4 regions of the Shinella sp. 838 genome follow, and region 3 is predicted to be linked to each of the others. Evidence: riboswitches for the same ligand, from Rfam matches in the RefSeq annotation. Region 3 holds a riboswitch; each other region holds the start of a gene.

Region 1 (3,506 bases), on a different contig from region 3:
TGCGCCATCCGGGCGCAGACCGGCTGTTGAGTTTGTCGAGAGTGCTACACCAAGGCCCATGGGAGATCAATTGCGCGCCACGGGCAAAAAGGTGAATACGCAACTCATATTTTGTGACCGACATTAATCACAAATCCGGGAGCACGTTGCGCTTCCCCCGCCAGGGCCTATGATAGGAACTGCATATGCGGCCGGAACGCGGCCCAACCAATTCACGGGATCGATGATGTGACCGGGCGCCTTCGCCTCCTCCTTGCCATTGCAACCGGCCTGCCGCTGCTCCTGTCGGGCGGCACGGCGGCGGCGAACGTGTGCGAGCGCCTCCAGGCGGAGCTGGCCAACCTGCCCAAGGTGGTGGTCGATACGACGAGCGCACGCAAATATGCCGGCGCGATCGCCCGCCAGAACATTCAGCTGCGCAAGGCCAGGAGTGACCAGCGCCGCCTTGGCTGCTCGGGCGGCAGCATCATCGTGGTCGGCGGGGCGAATGCCGAAGCTTGCGACACGCTCTCAAGCGTCATCGGCAAGATGGAGCGCAACCTTGAAATCCTCGACAAGAAGCGCCGCGAATTTGCCGGCGGCACCTCGTCGCAGGGCAAGCGCAGCCGTCTCACCGCCCTCCTGGCGAGCAACGGCTGCGGCGACGAGGCGAAGGTCATGCCGATCGCGGCGACCGAGACGCTGCGCACGCTCGATGAAAAGCGCACCCTGCCCCTCGGCACCGCGCCCGACGGCAGCGAGCGCCTGCAACTGCGCTCGCTCGGCGGCAGCAACGGCCATGGCAACCTGCGCACCGTCTGCGTGCGCACCTGCGACGGCGGATTCTTCCCGATCTCGTCGGGCGCGACGCCGCTCGACTTCCGGCGCGACCAGAAGGTCTGCGCCATGATGTGCCCGGAAACCGAGACCGAACTGTTCTACCAGTCGATGACCAGCGGCCAGGAAACCGAGCAGATGACCTCCACGGTCACGGGCCGCCCCTATTACGAAATGCCGAACGCCTTCTCCTACCGCACGCGCGACCTTTCCAAGCCCGGCGCCTGCGGCTGCAACCTCTCGGCCTACTATCAGGAGATGATCAAGCGCGAGAAGGCGCTGAAGGGCGACGACGCCGAGACCGCGCGCGCCGGCACCGCCGACGATTCCGACAGCGGCTCGATCACCACCATTCGCACCCTGCCGAAGAAGGAAGAGACCCCGGTCAAGGTGCCGGCGAAGGTCGAGGAGCGCGACTACGACCCGGCCAGCAGCAAGGTGCGCACGGTCGGCCCGGTCTTCCTGCCGGCCAACGAATCCGCCATCGACCTCGGCCGCCCGGTGGATGCCGGCGTCAACTGACGCCTTCCTCCGGCCAGCGTTCCTCGAACACCAGGTCTTCCAGCGGCAGGCGTTGCCGCCAGCCCTTCACCGCCAGCTCCGGCTCGCCGTAGAGCCGGTCGACGAAGCCGACGCACAGCCAGGCGACGATCTCGACATGACCGGGTATGCCGAGGATCGAACGGATATCGCTGTCGTGGAAGATGCTGACCCAGCCGACGCCAACGCCTTCCGCCCGCGCCGCGAGCCACAGATTCTGCACGGCGCAGACCGTGGAATAGACGTCCATTCGCGGGTTGTGCGTGCGACCGAGAACCACGCTGCCGCCGCGGGTCGGATCGCAGGTCACGCAGATCGACAGCGGCGCCTTCAGGATACCCTCCAGCTTCAGCGCACGATACTGCGCCTGACGCTCTCCTTCGAACATCGCCGCCGCCTCGGCATTGGCTTTCAGGAAGGCCGCATGCACCGCCTGACGGGTCGCCGCGCTGCGCACCAACAGGAAGTTCCACGGCTGCATGAAACCGACGGACGGGGCATTGTGGGCGGCCTGCAGCAGGCGGCCGACGAGGTCGTCCGGCAGGGGATCGGTCAGGAACTGGTCGCGCACGTCGCGGCGCGTTTCGATGGCACGGTAGACGGCTTGCTTTTCCTCGCGGGAAAAGGCGCCCGCCCGGACCAGAGGGTCCAAGGGTTCGCTTCGCATCGTCATCTCCCCAACAATGCGTCACAACCTGCCGCCGTCCGCGCGGTTCGGTCTATCGTGCCAGGCCGGTCTTCTGACTTCGGGTCACGCGGCAGGCACCTGCCTTCCCGGTTGAACAACCAGTGGCAAAAGCCTGAATCGATTCAAGCTTTTACGGTGCAAACCATCCCCGTCACAGCGTTGGGCACGTTCCGGACCTGGGTTTATCACCCGCACCGGATTCCCGATTCTCCCGCCGGAGCGGGCACCTGACGCGAAGGATATGCGCATGGCTTGCGGGCACGATCAAGCCCGCCTGCGCCATGCACCGCCGTGCCTGCGCCTCAGAGCGGCGCATCCGGATGGGGCGAGCCGTCATAGGCACCCCAGATAGACTGGTCGAAGCAGATCACCGAGCCCGTCATCAGGCCGGATTCCGGCGAGGAGAGATAGGCGCAGGCCCGCGCCACCTCGGCCGGATCGACGAGCCGCCCGAAGGGCTGGCTTGCCGCCGCTTTCGCCAGCCAGTCGTCGGCCGCGCCATGGAATTCGCGCTGGATGCGATCCTCTCCCTCCGAGGCCATCCAGCCGATGTTGAGGCCGTTGACACGGATGCGGTTGCGCAGAACGGCATAGGCCGTGTTCTTGGTCAGCGTCTCGAGCGCGCCCTTGGAGGCACAATAGGCGGCGATGAAGGGCTGGCCGGCCTTGGCCGACATCGAACCGATATTGACGATGGTGCCCTCGGTCTTCTCGCGCCGCATCACCGTGATCGCCTCCTGCATGAGGAAGAACGGCGCGCGTACGTTGACCGCGAACATGCGGTCGAACAGCTCCGGGCTCGTATCGAGGATCGTGCCGCGGTCGGTGATGGCGGCGGCGTTGACCAGCGCGTCCACACGGCCGAAGGCCGCGTCGCAGGCGGCAATGACCGCGCGCGCATCCTCGACCACAGCGAGATCGGCCTTCACATAGAGTGTCGCAACACCCGTCGCGCCGGAAATCTCCTTGGCCTTCGCCTCGCCCTTGGCGGCATTGCGACCGCAGATGACGAGACCCGCCGCACCCCGCTCGGCAAAGAGCCGGGCGATCGTCGCCCCCAGCCCCTGCGTTCCTCCCGTGACGACGGCGATCTTGCCGTCGAGCCGCGCACCTTCACTCATGCCATGCCTCCCTTGCAGACCGGCCGATGCTGGCTCGCGAACAACGAGAAGCCGATCGACACATGATTCATTTCCGCAAGCAAATCCCCTATCGGGCTGTTTCTCAAGCCATTTCCGGAGACAGAGACCGACCGGACACGACTATCTTCAGACAGGGCCGGCGCCTGCTGCGGTGCATCCTGGCGGAAACCCCATGGAAACAAGGCGGTAGGCGCTTCAGTGCGCAGGGCGACTGGTCAGGCCGCGCGTACCGCACCGGCTTCGGCAATCGCGTCGCCAGCCATGTCGCCGACATGAACGGCTCGGTTGCGACCGGCATTCTTGGCCGCATAGAGCGCCGC
Region 2 (3,506 bases), on a different contig from region 3:
CGACCCGACGATGGAGACCATGACGGCGGTCATCAGTGCCGAGACGGCAATCAGCACGACATAGACCCGGCGCACCGGAATGCCGAGCGAGGCCGCCGATTCCGTGCCGAAGGTGAAGGCATCGAGCGCGCGCGCATGCCAGAGGCACACGACAAGCCCGAGAAGCGCAACCGGCAGCGCCAGCCAGACATCCGGCCAGCGCACGCCCGAGAGATTGCCGAGCAGCCAGAACATGATGCCGCGTGCCTGTTCCGCATTGGCCGCCTTGGTGACGATGAAGGAGGTCAGCGCATTGAAGAGCTGCGAACCGGCGACCCCTGCAAGGATGATCGCCCCCGTACCGCGGCCTGCGCGAACCGCCAGCGCGCTGACGAGACCGAAGGCGACGAGCGCCCCGATAAAGGCACCGATCGGCAGCGTCAGGATACCGGCGCCGATGCCGAGGATCGCCACCGCGACAGCGCCCGTGGAGGCACCGGCGGAAATGCCGAGAATGTAGGGATCGGCCAGCGCGTTGCGCAGCAGCGACTGCAGGATCACCCCGCAGATCGCGAGCGCCGATCCGCAGCAGGCCGCAACCACGGCGCGGCTCAGCCGGTAGTTCCAGACGATGCCCTCGTCTATCGGCTCGATGGCGTGCCCCGCCTGCCAGAGGCGGTTCGCCACGGTCTTTGCCACGACGTCGAGCGGAATAGCGGTCTCGCCCACCGCCGCGCCCACCCCGAGCGCGGCGACAAGCAGCACGAGCGCCGCAAGAGCGACACCCGTGCGCAGCAGGATGGGGCGATCAGCCGTCACTTCGCGAGGCCAGCCTTCTCGATGGCGTCGGCAAGCACCTCGATGCCCTCGATCGTGCGGATCGTCGGGTTCATCGCCTGGGCGTCCATATCGACGACATGGCCGTTCTTCACGGCCGGCATCAGGCTGGCGACGGGATCTTCCTTGAGGAACGTGTGCTTGACCGCGACGTCATCGGCAGGGAAGCGGCGGCGCTCCATCTTGCCGGCGACGATGATGCTCGGATCGGCCTTGGCAACGGTTTCCCAGCCGACCGTCGGCCATTCCTCGTCGCTCTCAATGACATTGCGGATGCCGAGCGCCGACATGATGTAGCCCGGCGCGCCGTTGCGCCCGGCGACATAGGGGTCGATGTCGAGTTCGGCGCTGGAGAACCAGAAGACGGCGGAAAGCTTGCCATCCGCCGAAGCGATCTTCTTGCGCGCCGCGTCTTCGCGCGCCTTGAGGTCGGCGATGACTTTCTCGCCCTGATCCTGCACATCAAAGATCTGCGCCAATTCGCTGATTTCCTTGTAGATCAGCTCCATCGTGAAGACCGTCTTGCGCACCCCGTCGCCGCCACCGGAATTGTCCTTGCCGATGCAATCGGCCGGCGAGGTGTAGACCGGGATCTTCAGTTCATCGAACTGCTCTGGCGTCGCGACGATGCCCTCCGGACCGACATGCCACTGGAACTGCGCCGTCACAAGGTCCGGCTTCTTGGCGACGACGCTCTCGAAGCTCGGATCGTTGTCGGCAAGGCGCTCGACCTTGGCGTTGGCGTCCTCGTAACCCGACAGCACCGGGCCGATCCAGACCGCCGTGCCGACCATGCGCTCGCCAACGCCGAGGAGATACAGGATTTCGGTCGAGCTCTGGCCGAGCGAGACAGCCCGTTCCGGCGCCTTCTCGAAGGTGACCTTGCGGCCGCAATTTTCCAGCGTCAGCGGATACTGCGTCGCGGCCGCCTGCGCGGCGCCCGCTGACAGGGCAAACACGGCGGCACCGGCCAGCGCGGAAACGAGGGATGCGGCGCGCACGGCCGCAGGCAGAATGGTCATGGGTTTCTCCCGAATGAATGAAAGCGTGCGGGCTCAGCCGACGCGCCGACAGGCGCGCGCCGATTGCGGTCGGGAGAAAACGATTGGAATTCCGCCGTTGCCGGCAGCCAGGGTCGTCATAGGGTCTCCTGTTCCGGGCATCCCCGCCCGTGACTTGGATTTTTCTCGACGACGGCAGGTCTCCTGGCTCACGGATATCTGCTGCCTGTCTGCCTTCCCGCGGAAAAACCGCAGTGGCATGACGCGAAAACGCGTCCGAGGACAGGCGGCAATCCGCCTACAGTTGCGGGGGCAGCCACGGAATGGGTCCCTGTTGGGTCGTCCGCACCGTGTTCCCTATTAATCCCCTGGGAGTCATCCCTCGGGAAACCGTCGATCCATCCTTAATCCGCCGCGCTCGGCAGCGTCAAGGCGCTCAGCTCTCGAAATCTCCGAAGATGTCCTGGAGGCGGGTAAGCGTATCGACGCGCTCGCTCACGGCTTCGCCCATGAGCACAATGATATTGCTGAGCATGAGGTCCATGACCGCGGTCATGGTGGCTGCGCCATCCCAGAGCGGCCCGTGCGAGCCCGGCACGACGAGGCAGATATCGGAAACATCCGGCCCCCAGGGGCAGAATTCGTCGGTCAGCAGCACGACCTTGACGCCGGCCCGCCGGGCCTCCAGCGCCAGCGGCCGCGCCTTGGCGGCAAAGCGGCGCACGTCGTGCAGGAACAGCACCCTCCCCTCGACGGAACCATCGAGCAATTCCGCATAGGTGCCGTTGAGACCATCGACGAACTGCACGCGCGGGCGCGTATAGGAAAGCTGGCTGGCGAAATATTGCGCGATGCCGCGCACATTCTGATAGGCGGCGACATAGACCTCGCTTGCGCCGATCAACGCGTCGATCGTCTGCTGCCATTCCGGTGCGCCGGTGATCGCATAGATCTGGCCGAGATTGTCGATCTGCTGCTGGATGAGGCCGGCGAGGAGCTTTCCCTCCTTGCGGTCCTGTTCCAGCGAAGCGACTTGGGCCTTGACCTCCCAGGCCGGATTGGAACCGCCGCGGCGCAGCTCGCTCTTCAACTCGTCGAGGCCGTCGAAACCCATGCGGCGCAGATACCGGCCGATGGTCATCGGCGAGACCTGAAGCCGCTGGGCGATCGAGCGCGCGGTCTCGAAGGGGAGATCGGCGATGTTGCGCTCGATATAGTGGGCGATCAGCTTGTCGGATTTGGACCGCCTGAGATCGTCGGACTGAACGAGCTTCAGAATGCGTTTCGACACGTCGCCCTCTCCCAAAAATCCCGCCCGCCGAAAAGACGGGCGGGGATCGCGCATGGTCACTGCGCCGTCTTCACCCGCGTCCAGACCCGGTCGAGCTGGCGGAGCGCCGGGCCCAGGTCCTCGAAGATCTGGAGACGCGCCATGGTCTCGGCGGGCGGATTGATCTCCTTGCTATTCTTGATCTTTTCCGGGGTCAATTGCCGCGCCGGCACGTTGGCCGTGCCGTTGGTCTGCTGCGAGACGTTGAGCGCGGCAATTTCCGGGCGGGTGTAGAATTGCAGGAATTTGATCGCGTTCTCCTTGTTCGGCGCGCTCTTCAGGACGCAGGCATCCTCCTGGTACATCGTCGCCCCCTCCTCGGGGATGACATAGCCAAGGTCCTTCTCGTCGCCGAAGAC
Region 3 (3,506 bases):
GCCAAGGGTTACCCATTGCCTAAAATGCGAGCGACCGGATTAGATCGGCCGAAAGTGGTGGCTGCTATGGAGGGTTGAAAAATCAAGCAGCAGGTCCGCATTGATGGCGCATAAGAAATCCTCGACGACCGATATCGCCCTGCGCGTCGCAACGGCGATGAAGCAGATGGGCATCGACGGCCTGCCGCGCAATTATGAACTGGTCTACGAGGCCTATGCGGGGTGCAATCCCGATCTGGTGCGCGATTTCATCGCGCTCGGCAAATACAAGACGCAGGGCGCGCTCGACGAACTCGGCCGCAAGTATCTGCCGCACCAGCATGAGGCGGGCGTGCTGCAGCGCTCGGCCGGCGCCATCAGCAACGAGATGGCAAATTTCATGGATCTGCTGAGCCAGGAACGCACCTCGCTGTCGGATTACGGCCGCCTGATCGGCGAGGCCTCGCAGGTCATCCGTGATGCCGGCAGCCTCGGAGAGGGCGCACTCGGCTCCTCGCTCGAGGCGCTGCAGCGCGCGACCGAACTGCGCGTCACCCATACGGCGGAGATGGCGGAGAAGGTTGCCGCGCAATCGGTCGTCATGGACGGCATCCAGAAGGAGATGGCGGAATTCGAGGCGATGAAGTTCGTCGATCCGCCGACGAAGCTCGGCAACCGCCGTGCCTTTAACAAGGCGCTCGCCCGGGTCTATGCCAATCCGGACCTGCCGATGCTCTGCGGCGTCGCGATCGCCGAGGTGGATGCCGAGCAGCGGTTCTCCGCCGGCCAGATCGAGGCCCTGTCCGATCATCTCGTCACCTTCTACGGCGGCCTTATCCGCCAGGCTTTTCCCGCCGGCGAGCTGGCCGTGCGTTTCGACGGCCTGCGCTTCGGCTTCCTGTTTCGCACCGCTGACGAAGGGGAGGTGACGCGGCTGATCGACCTGCTGCGCGCCGCCTTCCAGACGGTGGCGCTGCGCGATCCGCGTACCGGGCGCAATCTGGGTCACCTCACCTTGTCTGCCGGCGTGTGCATGGCGGACCGCGCCGACAGCGCGCTCGACCTTTCGGCGGCCTGCGAGCGGGCATTGGCGGAGGCGCGGGGCGCGGGCGGCGACCAGATCGTCGTCTACGGTCGCGGCGACGAGGTGCCGGCCGGCAAGGAATGGCTGATCTACCGGCCGTCCGGGGTGGCCTGACGCAGCGGGGTAGGGGTTAGAGCGCCCGGATGATCTTGCGCAGCGCCTCGTTGTGCGCGCCGAGCATCAGCACGTTCTTCATGGCAAGCTTCGGATCGTCGGTGCGGAAGAGCACGCCGTTGCCGCGCACCTTGCGGTCGATCTGCAGGCGGCCTTCCTCTTCGGCCGGCGTGATGGCGACGGCGAAATACATCCGCCCGGCCTTCTTCGAGATGTCGGCGAAGAACTGCTCCTCCTCACCGATCTCGGCGAAGAAATTGGCCATGTAGAAGGCCCATTGCACATTCTCGAATTCCGCGAAGCGGGAATTGGCGACGGTGATGTGGCAATAGCCGAGATGCGGCGTCTGGGCGAGCGTGCGGTGGAAGATCAGCTTGGGAAAGCGGATCGACTGGTGAAAGCCGTTGATGCGGTCATGCGTGACGCTGCCGGCATTTTCCAGCTTGCGGCCGGTACGCTCGGCCACTTCCTGGTAGCTGAGGTAGCGCTTCTCGTTCGGGCTCCAGCTGACATTCCGGTCGATGCGGCCGGTGCGCAGGAACTCGGTATGGGCGGCCGATTTCGGCTGGTTCGCGCGCTTGTAGGCGACTGCGTCGTAGTAACGGAACTTGGTTTGCTGCACGCGTCGGCACTCCATCCTCGCGCCCCGATGCGATGAAGTTTAAGGAAACGGCGTTAAGCATTCCTTGCCAATCCGCCCCCGCTTTTTCCAAAGGTTCCGGAGGGGTCGCAATATGACAATTGTGTCACCGGGCATGTCAGGTGGCCCAAAGGGTATTCATGTTGCTCGTTTCCTTTGCATAATTGATTGAAATATATGCAATTAGGCCTGAGGTTGGCTTGCCTCGGCCCATTTTCTCTCTGTCGCCAAATCGGAATGGCATGTCGCTAACTGACATGTCGTTTGCCGGGCCTTGCGTTTAGATAAGAACACTCGAGGTGCCGTTCTGACGAAGAGCGGAGAATTGGGAAGCCGGTTGAAATCCGGCGCTGCCCCCGCAACGGTGTAGGAGAAACGCGCGGCGAGACGCCACTGGACAGAAGTCCGGGAAGGCGCCGCGACGGTCCTGACGGACGCTCCTGAGCCCGGAAACCAGCCTTGGGAATGATCGTGACTGGCTGCGGCGGGCGGCCGGGAAGCGTGCAGTCCGGCGCCCCCGCGCCCGGATGCCGTCTCCTTCCGTGCGCCTCATCCCCAACAGGATATCGAGGATCCGGCATGGACATCAGCAGCGACGTGCTCCGCAAGCTCAAGAACCGGCGCGAGGGCCACAGCCTCGAGCAGGCCTTCTACATCGACCCCGATCACTACAGGCTCGATCTCGAGACGATCTGGTATCGCGACTGGCTGTTCATCGGCCATGACTGCGAGATCCCGAAGGCCGGCAACTATTTTACCGTGCAGGTCGGCGACTATCCCGTGGTCATCACCCGCGACCGCACGGGGACCGTGCGCGCCCTGCACAATTCCTGCCGTCACCGCGGCTCGCGCGTCTGCACGCAGCACAGGGGGTCCTCGGCCAAGCTCGTCTGTCCCTACCACCAGTGGACCTACGAGCTGGATGGCTCGCTGCTCTTCGCCCGCCACATGGCCGAGGATTTCGACAAGAGCCAGCACGGTTTGAAGCGCGTGCACTGCGAGACCGTCGGCGGATACATCTTCATCTGCCTTGCAAACGAGGCGCCGGACTTTTCCGCCTTCCGCAGCCTGGTCGAGCCCTATCTTGCCCGTCACCGCCTCGGCGAGACCAAGGTCGCCTTCGAAAGCACGATCGTCGAGAAGGGCAACTGGAAGCTCGTCTGGGAAAACAACCGCGAGTGCTATCATTGCGCCGCCAACCATCCCGAGCTTTGCCGCACCTATCCCGAAGCGCCGAGCGCCACCGGCGTGCAGGGCGCCAAGGACGATCCCGTCATCACCGCGCACTGGGAAAAATGCGAGGCGGCGGGCCTACCGAGCGAATTCCGCATGTCGTCGACCGGCCAGTTCCGCGCGGCCCGCATGCCGCTCATCCAGGATGCCGAGAGCTACACGATGTCCGGCGCCCGCGCCGTCAACCGCCCGCTGTCGAACGATGTGCTGGAAAACCACATCGGCACGCTGCTGCTCTTCCACTATCCGACGACCTGGAACCATGTGCTCGCCGACCATGCCATCACCTTCCGCGTTCTGCCGCTTGGGCCGGAGCTGACGCAGGTCACGACGAAATGGCTGGTCAGCAAGGACGCGGTCGAGGGCGTCGATTACCGCCTTGACGAGCTCACCCATGTCTGGACCGAGACCAACGACCAGGACCGCCGCATCGTCGAGGAAAACGCCTTCGGCATC
Region 4 (3,506 bases), on a different contig from region 3:
ACGGACTGCGGCCACATCAAGTGGGGCGATTTCGGAGCCGTCGTAGTTCACGCCGCCGCCCACCATGGCTGCGCCGCCTTCGACGATGGGACGCAGGGCGTCGGGCCAGTCGATCATCGGCGGCAGAGAGCGCGTCGCTGCGCCGCAAAGCCTGAGAACACCGACCTTTTCAAGATGGCGCCCTTCGACGACGGCGTTGAGGAAATGCGTCGTGCCGATCATGACAGCGTTGACGGCGGCGGCGGTGATGCCCGCTTCGGCGAGAACCGTGCGGATTGCCGCGCCGACGCCAGAGGTCACGTCCGCCGTGGTCGAGGCCTTCACCGTTGCCAGAACATCGGTGCCGCGCAGCAGTGCCGCATCCGTATTGGTCCCGCCCACATCCACCCCAATGCGCAACATGGGTTATCCTTTCTTCTTGCCGCCGAGGTCCGTGCCGCGGCCGATCGCGGTGGTTCTCGTGCCGAATACCTTGTAGAGCCGCAGGACCGCCGAAGTCGTCACGCGTTTGACGCCGGGCAGCTTGCCCAGTTCCTGATCCATGAATTCGAGAAGCGCCGCGTGATCGGCGACGAAGAGCGAGGCGCTGAGATTGGCTGTGCCGCTGGTCGCGGCCAGGTAGCCGATCTCCTCGTACTCCGCGAGCTGGATGGCAACGTCTTCTATCTTGCCGGCTTCGACCTCGATCAGAAGCTCGACCTGCACGTCGCGCCCGAGCGCCACGGGATCGGGAATGGCGCCGATCACGATCATCTTCGCCTGGAGCAGGGCGGCGATGCGATTACGGATCGTGCGTTCGGAGACGCTGCCGATCCGGCCAGCGATTTCTGCCGCCGAGAGGCGCCCGTCCTCGGAGAGATAACGGATGATCTCGCGGTCCAGATCGTCAACGACATAACGCTGTGTCATGGGGCGTTTCCATTTCGGCCTGTTTTAAGCAGTAAATTTCCGAAACGGAATTGTGTCAAGAATATTTCAGCCGCATAGGGTGAATTTTTCCGAAAATGACCCGAATATGGTCCTTGAAGTACGATTTGTTGCCGAATCGGAAATTAGCAGAGTGCCATGACGTGTCGTCTGGGAGGCGCGCTAGGGTTTGCTGATCCTTTTGAGGGGATCTCTGTCAAGGGAGGCGAGCGCACTAGGCGGTGCTGAGGTGGGGCGACCCCAGCACGGCTGCCATCCGCGCTTGGTGCTTGTCACCACTCGTCGGGTGCCTGATCCTGAAGCTACTGCTCGGTGGATGCCATGTGGGTGAAGAGATGGGTGGCATGGCCGCTGTTGAGCACGGCACGGATAGCATCCGTCTTGTTGGCGTCGCCGGCCACGCACAGTCGCCGCGGGAGGCTGAGCAGATCGTCGAGTTCGATGCCGATGACGCGGTTGTCGAAATCGTCGGTATTCTGCCGTCCTCGCCGTCGATGAAGCGGCAAATCAAGACCGCGGCGGCGCCGAGATCGCACCATGATGGCCGCGCAGAATTCCGCGGAAAGTTCCCGGTTTCCCGCAGATGCGCCGGTGACTTGCACCACGCTCAGGCCCTCGGGGGGTGGGCAGTTCCAGGGTGATAAAAATACATAAAGGCATAAGTATTTCTTTATGTCTATTGACAATCCGGCCTGGATACCATGAAGTCCTGATGTCGTGGTTCCCTGGAGCGGTTCTGCCTCTCCAGGGCTAAGAGGGAATCCGGTGCGCCGATCATTCGGCAATGCCGGGGCTGCCCCCGCAACTGTAAGCGGTGAGCCGCTGTCCAGGATGTCACTGAGGCGCCTGCCTTGGGAAGACGGACAGCAGTGACGACCCGCGAGCCAGGAGACCTGCCAAGACGAAACAACGTCCACGGGCGGGGTGTCCCGGTGGTTGCTGCGGTCCGTCTTTGACGGGGATGGCCGCACGCGTCCGCTTACCCATGCCCCCACCAACCAATGGGGTATGACAATGTCCAACAAAACTCTCTCGGTCGGCTCTCTCGGCTTTCCGCGCATCGGCCGCCACCGCGAACTGAAGTTTGCGCTCGAAGGTTTCTGGTCCGGCAGGATCACCGAAGACGATCTTCTTGAAACTGCGAAGACGCTGCGGGCGGAAGCCTGGATGCTCCAGCGCGATCGCGGGATCACCAGAATCCCCTCGAACGACTTCTCCTTCTACGACCATGTGCTCGATACCGCGGTCATGGTCGGCGCAATCCCGGCGGGTTATGGCTGGGAGGGCGGCGACGTGCCGCTGTCTGTCTCTTTCGCCATGGCGCGCGGCAGCCAGGAGGGGGGGCACGCCGGTTGCGGCCATGCCCATCACGGCCACGGCGTTCCCGCGCTCGAAATGACCAAGTGGTTCGATACCAACTACCACTACATGGTGCCGGAGGTTTGCGAGGATCAGGTCTTCACGCTGACCGGGCAGAAGCCGGTCGATCATTTCCTGGAGGCCAAGACGCTTGGCATCCATACGCGTCCGGTCGTGCTTGGACCGGTCACGTTCCTGAAACTTGCCAAGGCTCGTCCCGCGACCTTCAAGCCGCTCGATCTTCTGACAAGGCTGCTGCCGGTCTATGAAGCGTTGTTCCGCCGGTTGCACGCCGCCGGTGCGGACTGGGTGCAGGTGGACGAACCGGTCCTCGCCCTTGACCTGACCGAAGGCGAGCGCCATGCCTTCAAGGTGGCGTACGCGGCCTTCGCGGCGGCCGTTCCTGAACTGAAGATCATGCTCACCACCTATTTCGGGTCGTTGGGCGACAATCTCGATGCCGCAGCCGCACTTCCGGTCGCCGGCCTCCATGTCGATCTGGTGCGCGCTCCGGAACAGCTTGATGCGGTTGCAGCGGCTATGCGTCCCGATCAGACCTTCTCGCTCGGCGTCGTCGACGGCCGCAACATCTGGCGTGCAGACCTTGCCGCCCTTCTGGAGCGGTTGGCACCGGTCGTTGCCGTGCGCGGGGTCGATGCCATCGAGGTCGCCGCGTCGTGCGCATTGCTGCATGTCCCTGTCGACCTCTCCCTGGAGACGGCACTCGACGAGGATCTGAAAGCCTGGTTGTCCTTCGCGACCCAGAAGCTGGATGAACTCGCGATCCTCGGCAGGGGCCTGGCCGCGGGCAAGGATGCCGTCCGGCAAGCCGTCGACGATGCCACGCAGGCGATCACCGCCCGGGCCTCCTCGCCGAAGGTGACCGATCCCCTCGTCCAGGGCCGCATGGCCGGTATCGACGGGGGGATGAAGAAGCGCTTGAATACCTTCGAGGACCGGCGGCGCCTGCAGGCGGCGGCGATCGGGCTGCCGCTGTTTCCGACGACGACGATCGGTTCGTTCCCGCAGACCAGCGAGGTTCGCAAGGCGCGGTCGGCGCATGCCAAAGGTGCCCTCAGCTATAAGGACTACGAGGCATTCCTGCAGAAGCAGACCGAGGACGCCATCCGCTGGCAGGAGGAGATCGGCCTCGATGTGCTCGTTCACGGCGAGTTCGAGCGCAACGACATGGTGCAATATTTCGGCGAGCAGCTCTCCGG

The links. Region 3 has a riboswitch for cobalamin ahead of P9A16_RS08280 (aromatic ring-hydroxylating oxygenase subunit alpha). Riboswitches for the same ligand answer to the same signal wherever they lie in the genome.
Region 1: linked by a shared signal. The riboswitch ahead of bluB (5,6-dimethylbenzimidazole synthase) and the one ahead of P9A16_RS08280 (aromatic ring-hydroxylating oxygenase subunit alpha) in region 3 are both predicted to bind cobalamin.
Region 2: linked by a shared signal. The riboswitch ahead of P9A16_RS16820 (ABC transporter substrate-binding protein) and the one ahead of P9A16_RS08280 (aromatic ring-hydroxylating oxygenase subunit alpha) in region 3 are both predicted to bind cobalamin.
Region 4: linked by a shared signal. The riboswitch ahead of metE (5-methyltetrahydropteroyltriglutamate--homocysteine S-methyltransferase) and the one ahead of P9A16_RS08280 (aromatic ring-hydroxylating oxygenase subunit alpha) in region 3 are both predicted to bind cobalamin.

Annotation. Positions count from the first base shown of each region.
Region 1 covers NZ_JARSBQ010000001.1:1,394,682-1,398,187, reverse strand. The annotation lists gene P9A16_RS06610 (DUF2865 domain-containing protein) at 229-1,338, shown strand; gene bluB (5,6-dimethylbenzimidazole synthase) at 1,331-2,023, opposite strand; cobalamin riboswitch at 2,070-2,290, opposite strand; gene P9A16_RS06600 (SDR family oxidoreductase) at 2,347-3,165, opposite strand; gene P9A16_RS06595 (sensor domain-containing diguanylate cyclase) at 3,402-3,506, opposite strand, start outside.
Region 2 covers NZ_JARSBQ010000004.1:492,690-496,195, reverse strand. The annotation lists gene P9A16_RS16825 (FecCD family ABC transporter permease) at 1-798, opposite strand, end outside; gene P9A16_RS16820 (ABC transporter substrate-binding protein) at 795-1,838, opposite strand; cobalamin riboswitch at 1,995-2,227, opposite strand; gene P9A16_RS16815 (MurR/RpiR family transcriptional regulator) at 2,254-3,108, opposite strand; gene P9A16_RS16810 (polyamine ABC transporter substrate-binding protein) at 3,165-3,506, opposite strand, start outside.
Region 3 covers NZ_JARSBQ010000002.1:142,508-146,013, forward strand. The annotation lists gene P9A16_RS08270 (diguanylate cyclase domain-containing protein) at 104-1,177, shown strand; gene P9A16_RS08275 (DUF6656 family protein) at 1,194-1,799, opposite strand; cobalamin riboswitch at 2,098-2,293, shown strand; gene P9A16_RS08280 (aromatic ring-hydroxylating oxygenase subunit alpha) at 2,397-3,506, shown strand, end outside.
Region 4 covers NZ_JARSBQ010000005.1:162,617-166,122, forward strand. The annotation lists gene P9A16_RS17870 (hydantoinase/oxoprolinase family protein) at 1-402, opposite strand, end outside; gene P9A16_RS17875 (Lrp/AsnC family transcriptional regulator) at 406-909, opposite strand; gene P9A16_RS17880 (sugar-binding domain-containing protein) at 1,230-1,466, opposite strand; cobalamin riboswitch at 1,629-1,842, shown strand; gene metE (5-methyltetrahydropteroyltriglutamate--homocysteine S-methyltransferase) at 1,942-3,506, shown strand, end outside.